2 regions of the Actinoplanes sp. NPDC049316 genome follow, and region 1 is predicted to be linked to the other one. Evidence: riboswitches for the same ligand, from Rfam matches in the RefSeq annotation. Region 1 holds a riboswitch; the other holds the start of a gene.
What was found. A riboswitch is a leader RNA that binds a small molecule or an ion and turns the genes downstream of it on or off. The one in region 1 is predicted to bind S-adenosylmethionine.

Region 1 (8,522 bases):
ACGCTGTCGCCCTCGATGGAGGCGATGCCGAAGTCGGTGAGCACCACCCGGCCGTCGTCGCCGAGCAGGACGTTGGCCGGTTTGACGTCGCGGTGCCGTACGCCCCTGCCGTGCGCCGCCTCGAGCGCCGCGAGGATCTCCAGCCCGAGCGCCGCCACCCGCCGCGGTTCCATCGGGCCGTCCTGCTTGACGACCTCCTGCAGCGACCGGGACGGCACGTACTCCATGACGATCCAGGCGCGGCCGTCGTCCTCGAAGATGTCGTACACCTGGGCCACGTTGGGGTGGCTGAGCCGGGCCGCGGCCCGGGCCTCCTGCAGCATGCGCCGGTGCACGGCGTCGCGTTCGGCGGCGACGAGGTCCGCCGGCAGGATGATCTCCTTGACCGCCACGTCGCGCTGCAGGATCTCGTCGCGGGCCAGCCACACCCGACCCATGCCGCCCACGCCGAGCGTGTCGCCGAGCAGATAGCGTCCGGCGACGGCCACGGATCCGGCAGTCATGCGGGCCGGTATACCCCCCTCGGCCGGCTTCTGAACCGTTTGCCGGTCAGACCTTTACGCGGCACGGGATCGACACGTGAGGATGGCCCGCAAAGGGGGTAGCCATCCGGGATGACGACCACCATCCGGACCATCCTCGGCTCCGGGCCGGCCGGCGACCTCGGCGCCGACGAGCTGGCCACGCTCGCCGAGACCGTCATCGCCTGCGGGCAGACCTGCGCGGCCTGCGCGGACTCCTGCCTGGGCTCGGGCTTCGCCGCGGGCCTCACCGAATGCATCGGGCTCGACCTGGCCTGCGCGGACATCTGCGCGACCACGGCCCGGGTCCTCGCCCGGCCCGACGGCCGCGACACCGCGATCGTCCGGGCGTTGCTGCAGGCCTGCGCCGTGGCGTGCGCCGCGTGCGCCGACGAATGCCTGCGGCACGTCGACAGCCACCGGCACTGCGGGACGTGCGCGCAGATGTGCCGGGTCTGCGAGGAGCAGTGCCGCAGCGCGCTGATGGCGCTCGGCTGAGCGGCCGCGGCGCCACGCGCGGCCCGGGCGGCCGCGGCGCTACGCTTCCCGGCGTGGATGACCTTGGGTACGCCCGCAGCCGCGTGGCCGAGCTGGGCGAGCGGTTCTGCCTGACCTTCGTCAAGGGCGTCGACGAGCGCGAGGCGCTGGCGCGGATGGGTGCGTACCCCGACACCGTCGGCGAGCGTGCCGGGCCGGAACCGGCGGGCCACGCGGCCGCCCTGACCGCCGGCGCCTGGACCCTGGTGATCGAGCCCGGTGGGGCGGCGGGGTCCGATCACGTGCTGCTGGAGGCGGTGTCGCGCGGCACCGAGGCGGTGTCGGTGCTGCGCGACGATGCGGCCACGCCCCGGTTCACGTACGCGGTGAAGGGCACGACCACCGTCGCCTTCGACCCCTCGTTCCCGGCCCCCGAGGTGACGTGGGGTTCCGACCCGGGCCTGCTGCAGCACCTCATGCAGGCGGTCGGGCTGCGCGAGCCGGCCGGTGAGGACGAGGAGACGTGGCGCGACGCCGAGGCGAAGTCGCTGGTGCTGGCGCAGCGGCTCACCGGCGTACGGGTGCCGGAGGACGCACTGGCCGGGCCGCGGTTGTCGGCGCGCATCGAGCCGTGGTTCGTGGGCGGGCCACGCCCCGCCGACCTGCTGCGGCCGGGCCCGCGGTTCGCCGATCTGTTCGCCGCCGCGCAGGCCGCGCCGGACGAGCGCAAGCGGACGGTCGCGGTCGCCGAGGTACGCCGCCTGGCCGGGCTGCTCGGCGTCGCCGGCACGCCGGGGCTGGCGACGGCCCTGGACGAGGCCGCGCGCGGGGCGGGCCGCCCGGTGCCGATGGACTCCGAGCTGGGCCGCCACGTACGGACCTGGCTGGAGGCCGCCGACCCCGGTGGTCTCGGGCTGCTCACGACCGCGTTGCGCGGAGTGCTGGACCGCGACGCCGACGTGGCGTTGCGGGCGGCGCTGCGGCCGTTGCGGGCCGGCGGATCGCTCTTCGACCCGGACACGGCCCGCGAGGCCGTCACCGCCGCGCTGCGGGCCTCGTGACCTAGGCGGTGGGCACCTTCACCGCGCCGCTGAGGATGCGGTAGCGGGCCTTCTCCAGCCCCGCCTGGTACGGCTTGATCGCCGGGTTCGAGGTCGCGTACCCGAGACCGTCGACCTTGAGGTCGTACCGCTTGACACCGCCGGAGCGGTCGCCCTTGATGAACGCCTGGATCTCCTGGAAGACGCCGTTGTCCACGCGCTTGAGCATCGACGTGAGGATGCGTCCCTTCACGCCGGCGGCGGCGCTCGCGTACTGGTCGGAGTCCACGCCCACGGCCCACGCGCCCGCCGCGGCGACCGCTTCGATCGCGCCGCCGCCGGAGCCGCCGGCGGCCGAGTAGACCACGTCGGCGCCCCCGGCGAGCAGCGCCAGCGCCGCTGCCTTGCCCTTGTCCGGCGAGCTGAAGCCGCTGAAGTCCGGCGGCCTGCTCAGGTAGCGCGCGTCGACGCGGATGCCCGGGTCGACGCTGTGCACGCCGGCGGTGTACCCGACCTCGAACTTGTGGATCAGCGGCACGTCCACGCCGCCGATGAAGCCGACCCGCCCGCTCTCCGACGCCAGGCCGGCGGCCACCCCGACCAGGTACGAGCCCTGCTCCTCGGAGAACAGCAGCGACACCACGTTCTTCGCCTGCACCGAGTCGTCGTCGATGATCGCGAACAGCGTGCCGGGGAACTCCTTGGCGACGGTGCCGACCGCGCCGGCGTACAGGAACCCGACCGCGATGACCGGGTTGCTGCCGCCCTTGGCGAGCTCCCGCAGCACGGCCGCGCGGCCCTCGTCGGTCTCCGCCTGGGTGGTCGCCTCGGTCGCCTCGATGAGCAGCTCCTTCTTCGCCCGGTCCAGGCCGGCGCCCGCGGCGTCGTTGAAGCTCTTGTCGCCGCGGCCCGCGCTGTCGTACGCGATGCCGACGTGGACGGTCTCGCGGCCGAGCCCGGTCATCGCATCGGTCGAGACGGTGACCGGCGCCGCCGTGCACGCCGACAGGGTGGCGAGCGCGGCGGCGAGCAGCGCTGCGGTGATCCTCGTGCGCATCTGCATCCTCAGTACCGGAACTGCCCGACGGCGTCGCGCAGGGTGGTGGACATGCGGGTCAGCTCGGCGGCGGCCTCGCGGGCGCGGGCCACCTCGGCGGAGGTCGCGGACGTCGCCGCCGCCACCGCGCGGATGTTCTCGGCGATGCTCGCCGTGCCGCTGGAGGCGGCGACCGCGCCGCGGTTCATCTCGCCGGTGGTCGCGGTCTGCTCCTCCACCGCGCCGGCGATGCTGGTCTGGTAGTCGCTGATGCGCCGGATGACCCCGCCGATCTGGGCGATCGCTGTCACGGCGGCCTCGGTGTCGTTCTGGATCGCCTTGACCAGCCCGTCGATCTCCTCGGCCGCCCGGGCGCTCTCCTGGGCCAGGTCCTTGACCTCGCCGGCCACGACCGCGAAGCCCTTGCCCATCTCGCCGGCCCGGGCCGCCTCGATGGTGGCGTTGAGCGCCAGCAGGTTGGTCTGCCCGGCGATGGTGGTGATCAGGCGTACGGCGTCGCCGATGGCCGACGACGAGGTGCCCAGGTTCGCCACCGTGCCGTTCGCGGTCTCGGCGCCGGCGACCGCCTGGGCGGCCACCTCCGCGGCGGCGACGGCGGAGCGGGCGATCTCCTCGATCGAGATGCCCATCTCCTCCGAGCCCGCGGCCATCGTGTCGACGTTGCGGTTGACGTCCTCGGCGGCGCCCGCCACCAGGTCCGCCTGCAGCGACGTGTCCGTGACCGCCTGGGTGAACGCGGCGGAGACGGCGTCGAGCTCGGCGGAGGTTCGGGCCAGCCCGTCGGCCTGTTCGGCGACGTCGGAGACGATCGCGCGGACGGACGACACGGCCTGGCCGAGCGCGGCGGACATCTGGGCCACCTCGTCGCGGCCGCCGCTCGCCGGGACGACGGTCAGGTCGCCGTCCGCCACGCGGCGCAGGGCGTCCCGGGCGGCGTGCACGGGGCGCACGATGCTGCGGGTCACGACCAGCGCGGAGGCGGCGCCGAGCAGCAGGGCCAGCCCGGTGGCGATGCCGATGGCCCACTGCGCGCGGGTGGCGTCGTCGGCGGAGGTGCGTACGGCCTGGACGCTGCGCGCGTCGACCGAGCCGGCCAGCTTCTGGGCCGCCACCATGATCCGGTAGTAGCTGTTCCAGCTGTCGTACATGGCGATCTGGTCGGCGTTCCACAGGGCCTGCGGCGTACCCGGCTTGTACGCGGCCACGAGCTTGTCGTTGACCTGGACGTACGTGCCCAGCTCCGCGCTCACCTGCTGGAACAGCACCCGCTCGGCGGCGGTGAGGGCGCCCGCGTCGACCTGCCGCAGGAACTGCTGGAACGTGTCCCGCTCCTGCTGCCACGCCTGGTACGCGACCGAGTCGCCACCCAGCGCCCTGGCCGCCCCGAGCCGGTAGATGTCGTTGATGTAGCTTGCCTGCCACCCGTTCAGCGTGGCGGCGTGGGTCTTGATCTCCTCGGCCTGCCGGGTGAGGACCTCGAGCCGGCGGACCTCGTTGGCGGAGGAGCGCTGCTCGACGATGGTCGCGAAGGCCATCGCCGCGACGCCCAGCAGCAGCACGAGAACCGCGGCGAAGGCCCCGACCAGCCGGGTGCCGATGGTGAACCGCCGCACGTGGTGATCCCTTCGGACGTTCCGGTGCGACCCTGGCGCCGCCCGGGAGATCCTTCGGCCTGCGGGCGGTGGTTCTGAGGTCTTGCCGGCTGTGACGGCCGACGCCCGGGGTCGATCACGCCGAGGATCGCGTTGCCATTACCTCACGCGCCGTCACGGGGTCGGCGGAAGTTGCCGATTTCCGCCGGGACAACACCCCCTGGGAGATCGCCACCCCGGCCAGCACGATCAGCGCGCCGACCGGCTGGTGCCATCGCACGTGCTCGCCGAGTACGGACACGCCGACCACCGTCGCGACCACGGGCATCAGGTAGGTGACCGACGCGGAGGTGCTCGCGCCCGCCATCCGGATGACCCGGAAGTTCAGCACGAAGGCCAGGCCCGTGCCCAGCGCGCCGAGCGCCAGCACGCAGAGCACGACGTCCGCCGACAGCGCGGCGGGCCGCGGAGGGGCGCCGGCGATCAGCGGCGCCACGACGGCCAGCTGTGCCAGCGCCACCAGCAGCTGCGCGGCGGCGATGGAGACCCCGGACCCGGTCCGGCCGGCGACGAACTTCTTCTGGTACGGGATGGCGACGGCGTAGCACATCGCCGCGGCGAAGCACAGCAGCTGCCCGGTGAGCTCGGTGCCGCCGACGCCACGCCAGACGCCCAGCACGACGAGCACACCGGCGAACCCGATCGCGATGCCGGCCGCCCGGCGGCGGGTGAACGACTCGGTGCGGAACACCAGCACCGCCAGCGGCAGCGCGACCAGCGGCGTGGCGGCGTTCCAGATCCCAGCGAGCACGGAGGACACGCGCTGCTCGCCGTACCCGAAGAAGGTGAAGGGCATCGTCACGCCCAGCGCGGCCACGACGATCAGATGGGCCCACAGCCGGCCGTCGCGCGGCAGCCGGTCGCGCGTGAGCGCGAGGATCACCAGCAGCGTGACCGCGCCCGCCGCGACCCGGGCGAAGGTGAGCCACAGCGGCGGCAGCTCGCGGACGCCGACCTTGATGAACAGGAAGCTGGTCCCCCAGATGGCGGCCAGCGCCAGGAAGCCGGGCAGCCAGGCGCGCACCGGGATGTCAGGGGCGGTTCTCGTCTCCACCCGTGACACTCTGCCGGAGGGGTACGACATTTCTCCGCGCATTTTCTCCGACCGCGGTCGGATGCCCGGCCCGCCGGCGATGACTAGCGTGACGGCGTCATGCCTGGATCCGTCACGCCCGCCCTGCTCCGCGACGCCGCCCTCGCGCTCGGCGCCGCGCTGGTGTGCGCCGCCTTCGCGTGGCCGTCCGCACCCGCCGTCGGCGTCGCGGCCGCGATGTGCGCTCCCCGTGGGCGCGGGCCCCGCCGGACGCCGACATCACCCGCCTGCGCTCGCAGCTGCGGGCCGCCGTCGCACCGGTGGCCGGGGCCGAGGTCGGCGGTGGGCTGACGGCCAAGGCGAGCTACCGGGAGTTCCTCGACCGGCTGCCGGCCGTCACGACCGCGCTCGTGGGCGTGGCCGTCCTGATCGCGCTGATCGGCGTGGGCAACACGCTGGGCCTGTCGGTGCTGGAACGCACTCGCGAGTCCGCGCTGCTGCGCGCGCTGGGCCTGCACCGGCGGCAGTTGCGCTGGATGCTCGCCGGCGAGGCGGTCCTGCTGAGTCTCGCCGGCGCGGTGATCGGCACGGCCGCCGGCGCGTTCTTCGGCTGGGTCGGCACGCGCGCCGTCAGCGACGAGATCGATTTTCGGACGGCCGTGTTCTCGGTACCCGTGCCGCAGCTCTGCGCCGTGACAGCCGTGGCCCTGGTCGCCGGGGTGCTCGCCTCCGTGTTGCCGGGCCGCCGGGCCGCCCGGGCGCTGCCGGTCGAGGCCCTGGCCGAGCCCTGACGGGCCGGCGCCGCATGCCGAGGTGCCCACGCCTCGGCATCCGGCAGGTCGGCTTCGCGCCGGCGGATCTGCTACGGTCGGCGGTGGTCATGAGTGCCAGCGCGTAGCCCCGGCTTGCTGGCCGGCAACCCTTGCGTTCGCGATGGGGTGCCCCGGGTGAGGACCGGGCCGGCGTCGATCCCGACGCGGGCAAGCGCGGACCCCCGGGCGGGTCCCCGACCTCCCGGAGGCTTCCGTGACGCTGACTCTCCAGCACGACCTTGACGTGGTGGGCGCCGACCTGACCACCCCCGCGGGCCTGCGCTTCGCGCATCTCGACTACGCCGCCTCGGCCCCGTGTGTGCGCGCCGCCGCCGACGCCGTCGCGGAGCTGCTCCCCCGTTACGGCAGCGTGCACCGCGGCACCGGCATCCGGTCGCAGGCCTCGACCGCCGCCTACGAGCACGCCCGCCACGTGGTCGCGGGGTTCGTCGGGGCCCGCGCCGGGGACACGGTCGTGTTCACCCGCAACACCACGGACGCGCTCAACCTGCTGGCCCGCGCGCTGCCGCCGGGCACCACCACGATCGTCTTCGACGGCGAGCACCACGCCAACCTGCTGCCCTGGCCGCGGCAGCTGCGGCTGGCCACCCCGCGCAGCCCCGAGGCCGCCGTCGCCGCGGTCGACGGCGCGCTGCGCACCGTACGCGGGCCCGCCGTCCTGGCGGTCACCGGCGCGAGCAACGTCACCGGCGAGGTGTGGCCCGTCCGCCGGCTCGCCGACGTCGCGCACGCGTACGGCGCCCGCGTCGTCGTCGACGCCGCCCAGCTCGCCCCGCACGCCCCCGTGGACCTGACCGCCCTCGGCGCCGACTACCTCGCGTTCAGCGGGCACAAGCTGTACGCCCCGTTCGGCGCCGGGGTGCTCGCGGGCCGCGCCGACTGGCTGGACGCCGCGCCGCCGTACCTCAGCGGCGGCGGGGCCAGCGCCGCGGTCGGCGCCGACGCGCACGACGTGCACTGGGCCACCGGCCCGGCACGGCACGAGGGCGGCACCCCCAACCTGCTCGGCGCGGTGAGCGTCGCCGCCGTCTGCGCCGCGCTGGAACGCACCGACCGCGTGGGATTGCACGAGCGCGAGCAGAGCCTGCTGCGCCGGCTGCGGGACGGGCTGGCGGCCGTGCCGGGCGCGGTGGAGGTGAGCTGTTTCGGCCCGGACCACCCCCGCGTCGGCATCGTCTCGCTCGCCCTGCCCGGGCACGATCCGGCCGTCGTGGCGGCCCGGCTCGCCGACCGGTACGGCATCGGCGTGCGCGCGGGACAGTTCTGCGCCCACCCGCTGACCCGCCGCCTCACCGGCTCGGCCGTCGTGTCCGGCTGCGGCGCCGGGCCCGCGAGCCTGCTGCGCGTCAGCTTCGGGCTGGGCACCCCGGACGACGACGTCGACCGGCTCGTCGCGGCGCTCGCGGAGCTCACCGCAGGGTGATCCCTCAGGCCGCGGATCAGGGACGGATCCGGGTGGTTCCCGATGCCGCGGCGGCGTCCCTGGGCGGAGTCTGGAATCACCAGTTCCGCGTACGGAAGGCGCAGACCATGACCTCGTTCTCCGACTCCATGACCCGCCAGGGCCTCACCCGGCCGCGCGAGGGTCGCATCCTCGGCGGCGTGTGCGCCGGTCTCGCGCGGCGCTTCGGTCTCGACCCCTGGCTCACCCGCCTGCTGTTCGTGCTCGTCCTGCTGGCCGTGCCGGGCAGCCAGATCCTCGTCTACCCGCTGCTGTGGGTGCTGATGCCGGCCGAGCGTCCGGGCTTCGGCACCCCCTCCACGATCTGACGGCTCCCCGGGCGATCACCACGCTCGCGCACGGACGGTAGGGTTCCACCGGTGTGCGCGGGCGGGGTGAGGTGAACGACGGATGAGCGGGCCGCTGTTGCCCGGGGACCCCCGGCGGCTCGGCGGGTACGCCCTCGAG
Region 2 (8,522 bases), on a different contig from region 1:
GACACCGCCGAGCAGCGAGCTGAGCCGGTCGCCCACGCCGGGCAGCGACGACAGCGCGCCGGGGTTGCCGTTGGGCGGGTTGGCGATCGGCTGCGCCGGCCCGCTGACCGAGATCTCGGTGCGCCCGCTCCCGGCCAGCCCCGGGTACGCCGGATCCGAGTAGCCGTTGGTGACGAGCCCCCGGTCCAGCGCGCTGAACCCGGCCACCCGCGAGTACGTGAAGCTGTTCTCCGGCGCGGGGCTCTCACCCTTGACGTAGTGGTCGAGCCACTGGGCGGTGAGGAACTTCGTCCGGTCCTGGTCGGTCTGCGGGCCGAGGCCGCCGTCGTGCCCGCCGGTGAACCAGGCCACGCGTACGGGGGTCCCGGCCGCCGCGATGCCCCGCGCGTTGGCGTCCGCCTCGGAGAGCGGGAAGAGCGTGTCCACGGCCCCCTGGATCAGCAGCGTGGGCGCCTTGATCCGGTCCAGCACGGTGGCCGGGCTCGACCGGCGCAGCAGCGCGGTCGTGGCGGCGTCGGGCACGCCGGTGGTCGCCATCTTCAGATACGCGGCGCAGACGTCCGCGGCGAACCGGCCGCACGCGGGGTCGCCTCCCGCCCTGGGCGGGCCCCCGGCCGGCGAGGCCGAGCCGTTGCCGAAGAACAGGCCGGCCCAGCCCTTCTTGAACACGCCGGGCGTCGTGACGCCGTCCGCGGACTGGGGGAAGAACGACCGGCCCAGATCGTTCCAGGTGATCAGCGGCACGATCGCGTCCACCCGCGGGTCCTGCCCGGCCAGCAGCAGGGCCAGCGCGCCGCCGTACGAGCCGCCGACCACGCCGACCCGGGGGTCGCCCGCGGCGTCGGTGCGCACCTCGGGGCGCTCGGCCAGCCAGTCGAGCAGGCGCTGGGCGTCGCGCACCTCGTAGTCGGGGCTGTCCAGGTGGATCTCGCCGCCGCTCGCCCCGAAGCCGCGGGCGGTCCAGGTGAGCACGGCGTACCCGCGGTCGGCCAGGGACTCCGCGTCGTCGCCGACCGAGGTCTTCGTACCCCCGAAGCCGTGCGCGAGCAGCACCGCCGGCACCTTGCCGTCGCGGTCCTTCGGCAGGTAGAAGCGCGTGTCCAGGTCGACCGGCTCGGTGCCCGCGGGCCCGGACCGCACGGTGATCCGCTGGTCGGTGGCGGTCCAGGAGTGCCGCTCCGGCAGCGCGGCCCAGGTCACCAGGGCGGCCACGAGCACGAGGACAGTCGCGCTCGCCACGACCCGGCGCCGCGTCGGGCGGGGGAGGGCACGGCGTTTGAAGCCGTTCATCCTGGGTTTTCCGCTGCGGGCAGGCACAACGTCGGCAGGGCGGACATGGGGCAACGCTATCCGCGAGCCCCTGAGCGGGAGCTGTGAACCGGCTCAGCCCTGCTGCCTGCCGACCGGCCCCTGGTTGGCCTCGCCCTTCTTCGGCGGCTTCCGGGACGACGTGCCCTCGGTGGGCGTCCCGGTGGTGGGCGCCGCGGAGGTGCCGGGTGCCGCGGACGTCGCGCCGGCGGCCGGAGCGCTCGCGGAGCCGCTGGGCGACACGAAGGCCGGCGTGCCCTTGTCGTCGGAGTCGTCCCCGCAGGCGGCCGTGCCGAGCAGAGCGAGAGCGGCGACGGCTGCGACGAGCGCGGCGCTGCGGCGGTGCCTCATGGTGGGTGCCTCCCCGGGGCGACTGACGGCGATAGCGTGTCAACCTAGTCCCCAAGTCCAAACGGAAGGGCCCCGCGGTGCCAGACGACCTCACGCTGACCGTCACCCAACGGCCGGCGGCCCTCGACGCGCGCCGCGGCATCGTGCGCCTGCACCCGGAGGTGATGGCCGCGCTGGCGATCAATCCCGGGGATCCGCTGCGCCTGACCGGGCGCCGCAGCACCGCGGGCATCGCGGCGCGGGCGGAGCCGGGCGCGAGCCGCGCGCTGCTCTACGCCGACGACCTGACCATCGGCAACCTGGGACTGCGCGACGGCGGCCAGGTGACGGTCACCCCGGTGCCGGTCGTCGCGGCGCGCCGGGTCGCGCTCACCGGCCCGGCCGAGATCGTCGCGGTCGTCTCGCCCGAGATGCTGCGCCTCGCCCTGCTCGGCAAGGTCGTCACCGCCGGCGACGACGTGTCGCTGCTGCCCCAGGACGTGATGCCGGAGGCGGCGCACCGGTCGCTGGTCGAGGCAGCTCGGCGCAGCCTCGCCAACCGGGTCGGCTACGCCTGGACGAGCACGTTGCTGCAGGTGGTCGCGGTCGAGGCCGCGGACGCCGCGCTGGTCACCATGGACACGGTCGTGGGGTGGCAGGACGGCCAGTTCTCCACCGTACGGCGGGAAGCGGAGCCGGCCCCGGCGACGGGGCAGCCGGCCTCCACCGATCCGGACATGCCGCCGCCCAGCGTGGACGACCTGCCGGGGCTGCGTACCCAGGCGCAGGAGCTGACCGAACTGCTGGACCTGGGCTTCCACCACCGCGAGGTGCTCGGGCGCCTCGGCACCACCGTCTCGCTCGGCGTGCTGGTGTCCGGCCCGGCCGGTTCGGGCAAGTCCGCCCTGGTCCGCGCGGTGGCGACGAGCGTCGGCGCCGGTGTGGTGCCGGTGTGGGCGCCGGAGCTGGCCGCGCTCACCAACGACGCCGCGGCGACCCGGCTGCGCGCTCTCGCCCGCGACGTACGGGACGGCTCGCCGGCGGTCTTGCTGATCGCGGACGTGGAGGCGCTCGCGCCCCGGGACGAGCCGGGACCGCTGTCCACGGTCTTCCGGCAGGTGCTGGCCGAGCTCATCAAGGCGGGAGCCGCCGTGGTGTGCACGACGAGCCGGCCCGAGGCGGTCGATCCGTCGCTGCGCTCACCCGACCTGCTCGCCGTGCAGCTGGCCGTACCGTTGCCGGACGCGGCGATGCGGCGCGAACAGTTGCGGGTGCTGACCCGCGGGATGCCGCTGGACGAGGACGTGCGCCTGGACGACGTGGCGGGGCGTACGCCCGGCTTCGTCGCCGCCGACCTGGGCGCGCTGGCCCGCGAGGCCGGTGTCCGCGCGGCCCTGCGGCAGAAGGACGCGGAGACGCCGACGGTGGCGATGGCCGACTTCGAGGCGGCGCTGGACGTCGTACGGCCGACCTCCATGGCGGAGTCCACGCTGGAGGTCGCGCAGGTCACGCTCGACGAGGTCGGCGACATGGTCGAGGTCAAGCAGGTCCTGACCGAGTCGGTGCTCTGGCCGCTGACCTATCCGGACACGTTCGCCCGGCTCGGCGTGCAGCCGCCGCGCGGGGTGCTGCTCTACGGCCCGCCCGGGTGCGGCAAGACCTATCTGGTCAAGGCCATCGCGGGTACGGGCAAAGCGAACGTGCTGTCGGTCAAGGGCGCCGAGTTGCTGAGCAAGTGGGTCGGCGACAGCGAGCGAGCGGTCCGCGAGCTGTTCCGCCGCGCCCGCGAGGCCGCGCCGACGCTGGTCTTCCTGGACGAGGTGGACGCGCTGGCCCCGACCCGCGGGCAGGCCACCGACGGCGGCACGACCGACCGCGTGGTCGCGGCGCTGCTCACCGAGCTGGACGGGGTGGAGTCGCTGCGCAACGTCGTGGTCATCGGGGCGACGAACCGGCCGGACCTCATCGACCCGGCGCTGCTGCGCCCCGGACGCCTGGAGCGGCTCGTCTTCGTCCCGCCGCCGGACGGTGACGCGCGCGCGGCCATCCTGCGCGCGTCGTCGAAGTCGGTGCCGCTGGACGACGCCGTGGACCTCGACGCGCTCGGCGCCGACCTGGAGGGCTTCTCGGCGGCCGACTGCGCGGCGCTCATCCGCGAGGCGGCGCTGGCGGCGATGCGGGAGTCCCTGGAGGCGACGACGGTGACGGCCGGGCATGTGGAGACGGCCCGCAAGCGGGTGCGGGCGTCGCTGGATCCGGTGCAGGTGGCGTGGCTGGAGGCGTACGCCTCGACGCACGCGGCCGGCTAGCGGCGGCGGGTGCGTGCCCTCGTGGAGCGCAGCCGGCGGAGGCGTCCGACCAGGACGGGGTCGTGCTCGAGCGCCGCGGGGTTGTCCAGCAGGCCGTTGAGCAGCTGGTAGTAGCGGGTCGAGGAGAGGCCGAACGCGTCACGGATCGCCTGCTCCTTGGACCCGGCGTGCTTCCACCACTTCTGCTCGAAGGCGAGGATCTGCTGCTCGCGCTCGGTGAGCCCCGGCGTCTCGCCGGCCTCCCGGGGCGCCGGGACGTGCTGCTGCTCGTTCGTGGCGGCGTCGGGTTGCATGACAGTCCTCGCAGGTGGTGAGAGGTCCCGCGCGGCAGGGACCGCCACCATAGTGACAGCTGACGATCCCCGCCGCGCGCCTTCCACCGGACGTTACCTCAGGTGATGTCTCGCTTACGGAGAGTCCACATTGCCGTACCCAGGACGAGGGCGATCAGGATCACGATCCCGGCGCCGGCCATCTGCCAGGTGAGCGTCAGGCTCGGCTGCACGCAGGTGTCCCCCGAGCCGACGCACGGCGCGTTGTAGTCGATCAGCTCGACGGACTTGGTCATCCAGGCGGCGATCCAGGTCGGGGCCAGGTACATCTCGAGGTACTTCACCTGTGCCATCGCCAGCACCGTGCCGAGGCCCGCCTGGAGCACGACCAGGACACCGATGGCGACACCCATCGCCACCGCGGTGTGCCGCCCGATCGACGCCAGCCCGAAGCCCACCGCCCCGGCCACCAGCACCATGACCAGCCCGCGCAGCTCCATCAGCAGGTACGACTGCCAGGCCCCGGACGTCATGCCGTCCAGCGTCCCGCGGAGGCTCGCGATCAGCGCGAAGGCGCCGGTCCACAGCGCCGACAGCGCCACCGTGACCCCCGCCAGCAGCACCAGCAGCGCGGCCAGCTTCGTGTTCAGCACCTTGAGCCGCTGCGGCCGCCACAGCAGCAGGTTCATCATGCCGCCGCTGCTCCACTCGGCGCCCACGAAGGACGCCCCGATCACGAACGCCGCCACGGCCAGGATCGACGCGAGCGTCGTCACCATGTCCTTGAAGTTCTTCCGGAAGTCGAACGTCGGCGGCATGTACCACTGCGCCTGGAACTCCTCCCGGGTGGGCGTCCACATCTGCGAGCAGTCGCTGCCCGGCTGGGTCTGGGCCTCACACGCTTTGCGGTCGGCCTCGGCCCGCACGACCGCCTGCTGGAACTCGCGGTCGGCCTTGGCCTGGGCGGCAGCCACCACCTCCGGGGTGTTCTTGTGGTTCGTCAGGAACATGCCGGCCGCGATGGCGCCGAGCACGAGGACGACGCCGATCAGGAAGAACCGGGTGAAGCGGCGCTTGGTCAGCCGCCGGGTCTCCGCCGTGTACAGGCTCACTGTCCCCACCCACCCTGCGCCGGACCCGCCTGGGCCATGACCGTCTCGTCGACCTGCCGGTGCTCGCCGGCCACCGGGGCGGTGCCGGTGAGCTCGAGGAACACGCTCTCGAGGTCCACCGACACCGGGGACAGCTCGGCGACGTAGACGTCGCGGGCGGCGAGCGTGCGGGTGATCGCGCTGGGCTGGGCCAGGCCGCTGACCATGAGGTGGTCGGCCTCCACGACGACCTGGGCGCCGAGGTCGCGCAACGCCCCGGCGGACGCCGTGAGGTCGTTCGCCGACTCCAGGCGTACCCGTACCGAAGAAGAGGCGTGCTGGGCCAGCACGTCGGCGACCGCGCCCGCCGCGACCCGCCGCCCGGCCGCGATGATCGTGACGGAGTCACAGATCAGCTGGATCTCGCCCAGGATGTGGCTGGACAGCACCACCGTCATCCCGGACTCGGCGAGATTGCGCATGAGCGTGCGCATCTCCCGGATGCCGCCCGGGTCGAGGCCGTTCGCGGGCTCGTCCAGGATCAGCAGCCGCGGGTTCTTGAGCAGCGCGGAGGCGACGGCCAGGCGCTGCTTCATGCCCAGCGAGTACGTCTTCACCCGGTCGCCGGCCCGGTCCCGCAGCCCGACCAGCTCCAGCACCTCGTCCACCCGGACCCGCTCCACGCCGCCCGCGTCGGCCAGCAGCGACAGCGTGTCCCGGGCGGAGAAGTTGCCGAAGAACTGGGGGCTCTCCACGATCGCGCCCACCGCCCCGGCCACCTCGGGCAGCGCCTGCGGCACCTCACGGCCGAGGATCGCCATGCGGCCGCCGTTCGGACGGATCAGGCCGAGCAGCGTACGCAGCGTGGTGGTCTTGCCCGAGCCGTTGGGGCCGAGGAAGCCGTGCACCTGGCCCGCCTCGACGACCATGTCGAAGCCGTCGAGCGCGCGGCGTACCCCCTTTCGGCTGCGATAGGTCTTCTGCAGACCCTGGATCTCAAGGACGGCGCTCACGCCGGACCTCCGGAGCGTTGGTGGGAATGACGTGCGTCACCCTATGCACACGGCGCCACCCTGCCGGGGACTCCACGCCTCGTCGGCTGGCTCACACCTCGGGACAACCGGGTTGTCGTTCCGGCCTCGCCACGTAAGGTGTGGGAAACACAACTGAATACCTCATCCAGAGGGGCTGAGGGATACGGCCCGACGACGCCCCGGCAACCACCGCGCACGACTCGATGACGAGGCAGGCGCGCGGCAGGTGCTAATTCCGTCCCGGAACCGCGGTGACCCCGCGACCGGGAAAGATGAGAAGGAGCCTCGTATGACGTCGACGGTCGACGCCCCCACCGCCACCTCCACCAGCCCCGCCCGCGCCCTCGTCTGTCGCGGCTGCGGCACGGAGTTCCCCCTCGCCGCGCAGCACGCGTGTTACGAGTGTTTCGGCCCGCTGGAGGTCGCGTACGACCAGGCCGCGCTCGCCGCCGTCACCCGCGAGCAGATCGAGGCGGGCCCGCAGAACATCTGGCGCTACGCCGCCCTGCTCCCCGCCGGCCAGAACCCGGCCGCCCGGGTCACCCTCGACCCCGGCCTCACCCCGCTGATCAGCGCCCCGGCCCTCGCCGCCGAGATCGGCCTGCGCGCGCCGCTGTGGGTCAAGGACGACTCCGCCAACCCGACCCACTCCTTCAAGGACCGGGTCGTCTCCGTCGCCCTCACGGCCGCCCGCGAGCTGGGCTTCACCCGCTTCGCCTGCGCCTCGACCGGCAACCTGGCCAACTCGGTGGCCGCGCACGCCGCCCGCGCCGGCGTGCCGAGCATCGTCTTCATCCCCAGCGACCTCGAGCCCGGCAAGGTCATCACCTCCGCGGTGTACGGCGGCGGCCTGGTCGCCATCGAGGGCTCGTACGACGACGTCAACCGGCTCTGCGGCGAGCTCGTCGAGACCGACGAATTCGAGGACACCGCGTTCGTCAACGTCAACGTGCGCCCGTTCTACGCCGAGGGCTCCAAGACCCTGGGATACGAGGTCGCCGAGCAGCTCGGCTGGCGCATCCCCGCCCAGGTCGTCATCCCGATGGCCTCCGGCGAGCTGCTCACCAAGGTCGACAAGGCGTTCAGTGAACTCGTCGAGATCGGGCTCTGCGAGGCCCCCGAGGGTGGCTGGACGGTCTTCGGCGCCCAGTCCGCCGGCTGCAACCCGATCGCCACGGCGCTGCACAACGGCACCGACCAGATCATCCCGGTGAAGCCCACCGGCATCGCCAAGAGCCTCAACATCGGCGACCCGGCCGCGGGCGCGTACGCGATCGAGGCGGTCGAGCGCACCGGCGGCTGGATGGACTACGCCGACGACGAGGAGATCCGCGAGGGCATCCGGCTGCTGGCCCGTACCACCGGGGTCTTCGCCGAGACCGCCGGCGGCGTGACCGTCGCCGTGCTGAAGAAGCTGGTCGCCTCCGGCAAGCTCGACCCGGAGAAGGAGACCGTCGTCTACAACACCGGCGAGGGCCTCAAGACCATCGACGCGGTCGAGGGTCAGGTCGGCCCCACCCACCGGATCAAGCCCTCCCTGCGCGGCGCGCGCGAGGCAGGCCTGCTCGGTTAACTCGCTGTAGTGGACATCCTGCCGTACGTCGAGAATTTCCTTCGCGCGAGGGCTTGCGCGAGAGTTCCGGGATCGGCAGGATGCTCTACGCGGGAGGACGCGACGCCGTACGCGGCCCCACCTACGAGCTTGGCGACAATCTCCTGGGGGCCCAACGACCCAGTGCCGGAGGCGCTGTGCGCGCGTCCTCCCGACCAACTTTCCGGGCTGTTCCGCCGGCTTCCACGGGCGCTTCGTCAGTCGGCTGTCGTTGCTTCCGGCGCTTCCGGGCTTGTTCCCCGGCGACGGCGCAGTCTGTGCACCCACGGGCGCAGCGGCGCGTCGGCGTAGCCGCCCCGCTCCAGGCCCGCGTGCCGCTCGAACGCGTTTCGGGCGCCGTACGAGCCGGTCACCAGCCACGAGTATCCGCACGCCGCCCAGTACGCCGGCCAGAACAGCGGGCCGAGGACGGCGTACTGGCCCGCGTGCCGGCTCTCGTGGGCGAGCAACTCCGAGCGGCTGTCGTGCAGCAACCAGTCGGCCGTCCGACGGGTGATCACGACCGAGCCGACGGTGAAGCAGGTCGCCGGTGGCACCCGGCGCCGGTAACCCTCGGCCACGAGGAT

Region 2: linked by a shared signal. The riboswitch ahead of thrC (threonine synthase) and the one ahead of AB0K03_RS07165 (aminotransferase class V-fold PLP-dependent enzyme) in region 1 are both predicted to bind S-adenosylmethionine.

The regions. Positions count from the first base shown of each region.
Region 1 covers NZ_JBFAQM010000003.1:406,857-415,378, reverse strand. The annotation lists gene AB0K03_RS07200 (serine/threonine-protein kinase) at 1-503, opposite strand, end outside; gene AB0K03_RS07195 (four-helix bundle copper-binding protein) at 615-1,019, shown strand; gene AB0K03_RS07190 (DUF6461 domain-containing protein) at 1,073-2,059, shown strand; gene AB0K03_RS07185 (BMP family ABC transporter substrate-binding protein) at 2,061-3,095, opposite strand; gene AB0K03_RS07180 (methyl-accepting chemotaxis protein) at 3,104-4,708, opposite strand; gene AB0K03_RS07175 (DMT family transporter) at 4,824-5,831, opposite strand; gene AB0K03_RS07170 (ABC transporter permease) at 6,020-6,571, shown strand; SAM riboswitch class IV at 6,657-6,773, shown strand; gene AB0K03_RS07165 (aminotransferase class V-fold PLP-dependent enzyme) at 6,837-8,036, shown strand; gene AB0K03_RS07160 (PspC domain-containing protein) at 8,144-8,383, shown strand; gene AB0K03_RS07155 (serine/threonine-protein kinase) at 8,466-8,522, shown strand, end outside.
Region 2 covers NZ_JBFAQM010000027.1:111,725-120,246, reverse strand. The annotation lists gene AB0K03_RS31615 (alpha/beta fold hydrolase) at 1-1,290, opposite strand, end outside; gene AB0K03_RS31610 (hypothetical protein) at 1,384-1,659, opposite strand; gene AB0K03_RS31605 (AAA family ATPase) at 1,737-3,947, shown strand; gene AB0K03_RS31600 (DUF3263 domain-containing protein) at 3,944-4,291, opposite strand; gene AB0K03_RS31595 (ABC transporter permease subunit) at 4,339-5,331, opposite strand; gene AB0K03_RS31590 (ATP-binding cassette domain-containing protein) at 5,328-6,323, opposite strand; SAM riboswitch class I at 6,483-6,623, shown strand; gene thrC (threonine synthase) at 6,634-7,917, shown strand; gene AB0K03_RS31580 (hypothetical protein) at 8,154-8,522, opposite strand, start outside.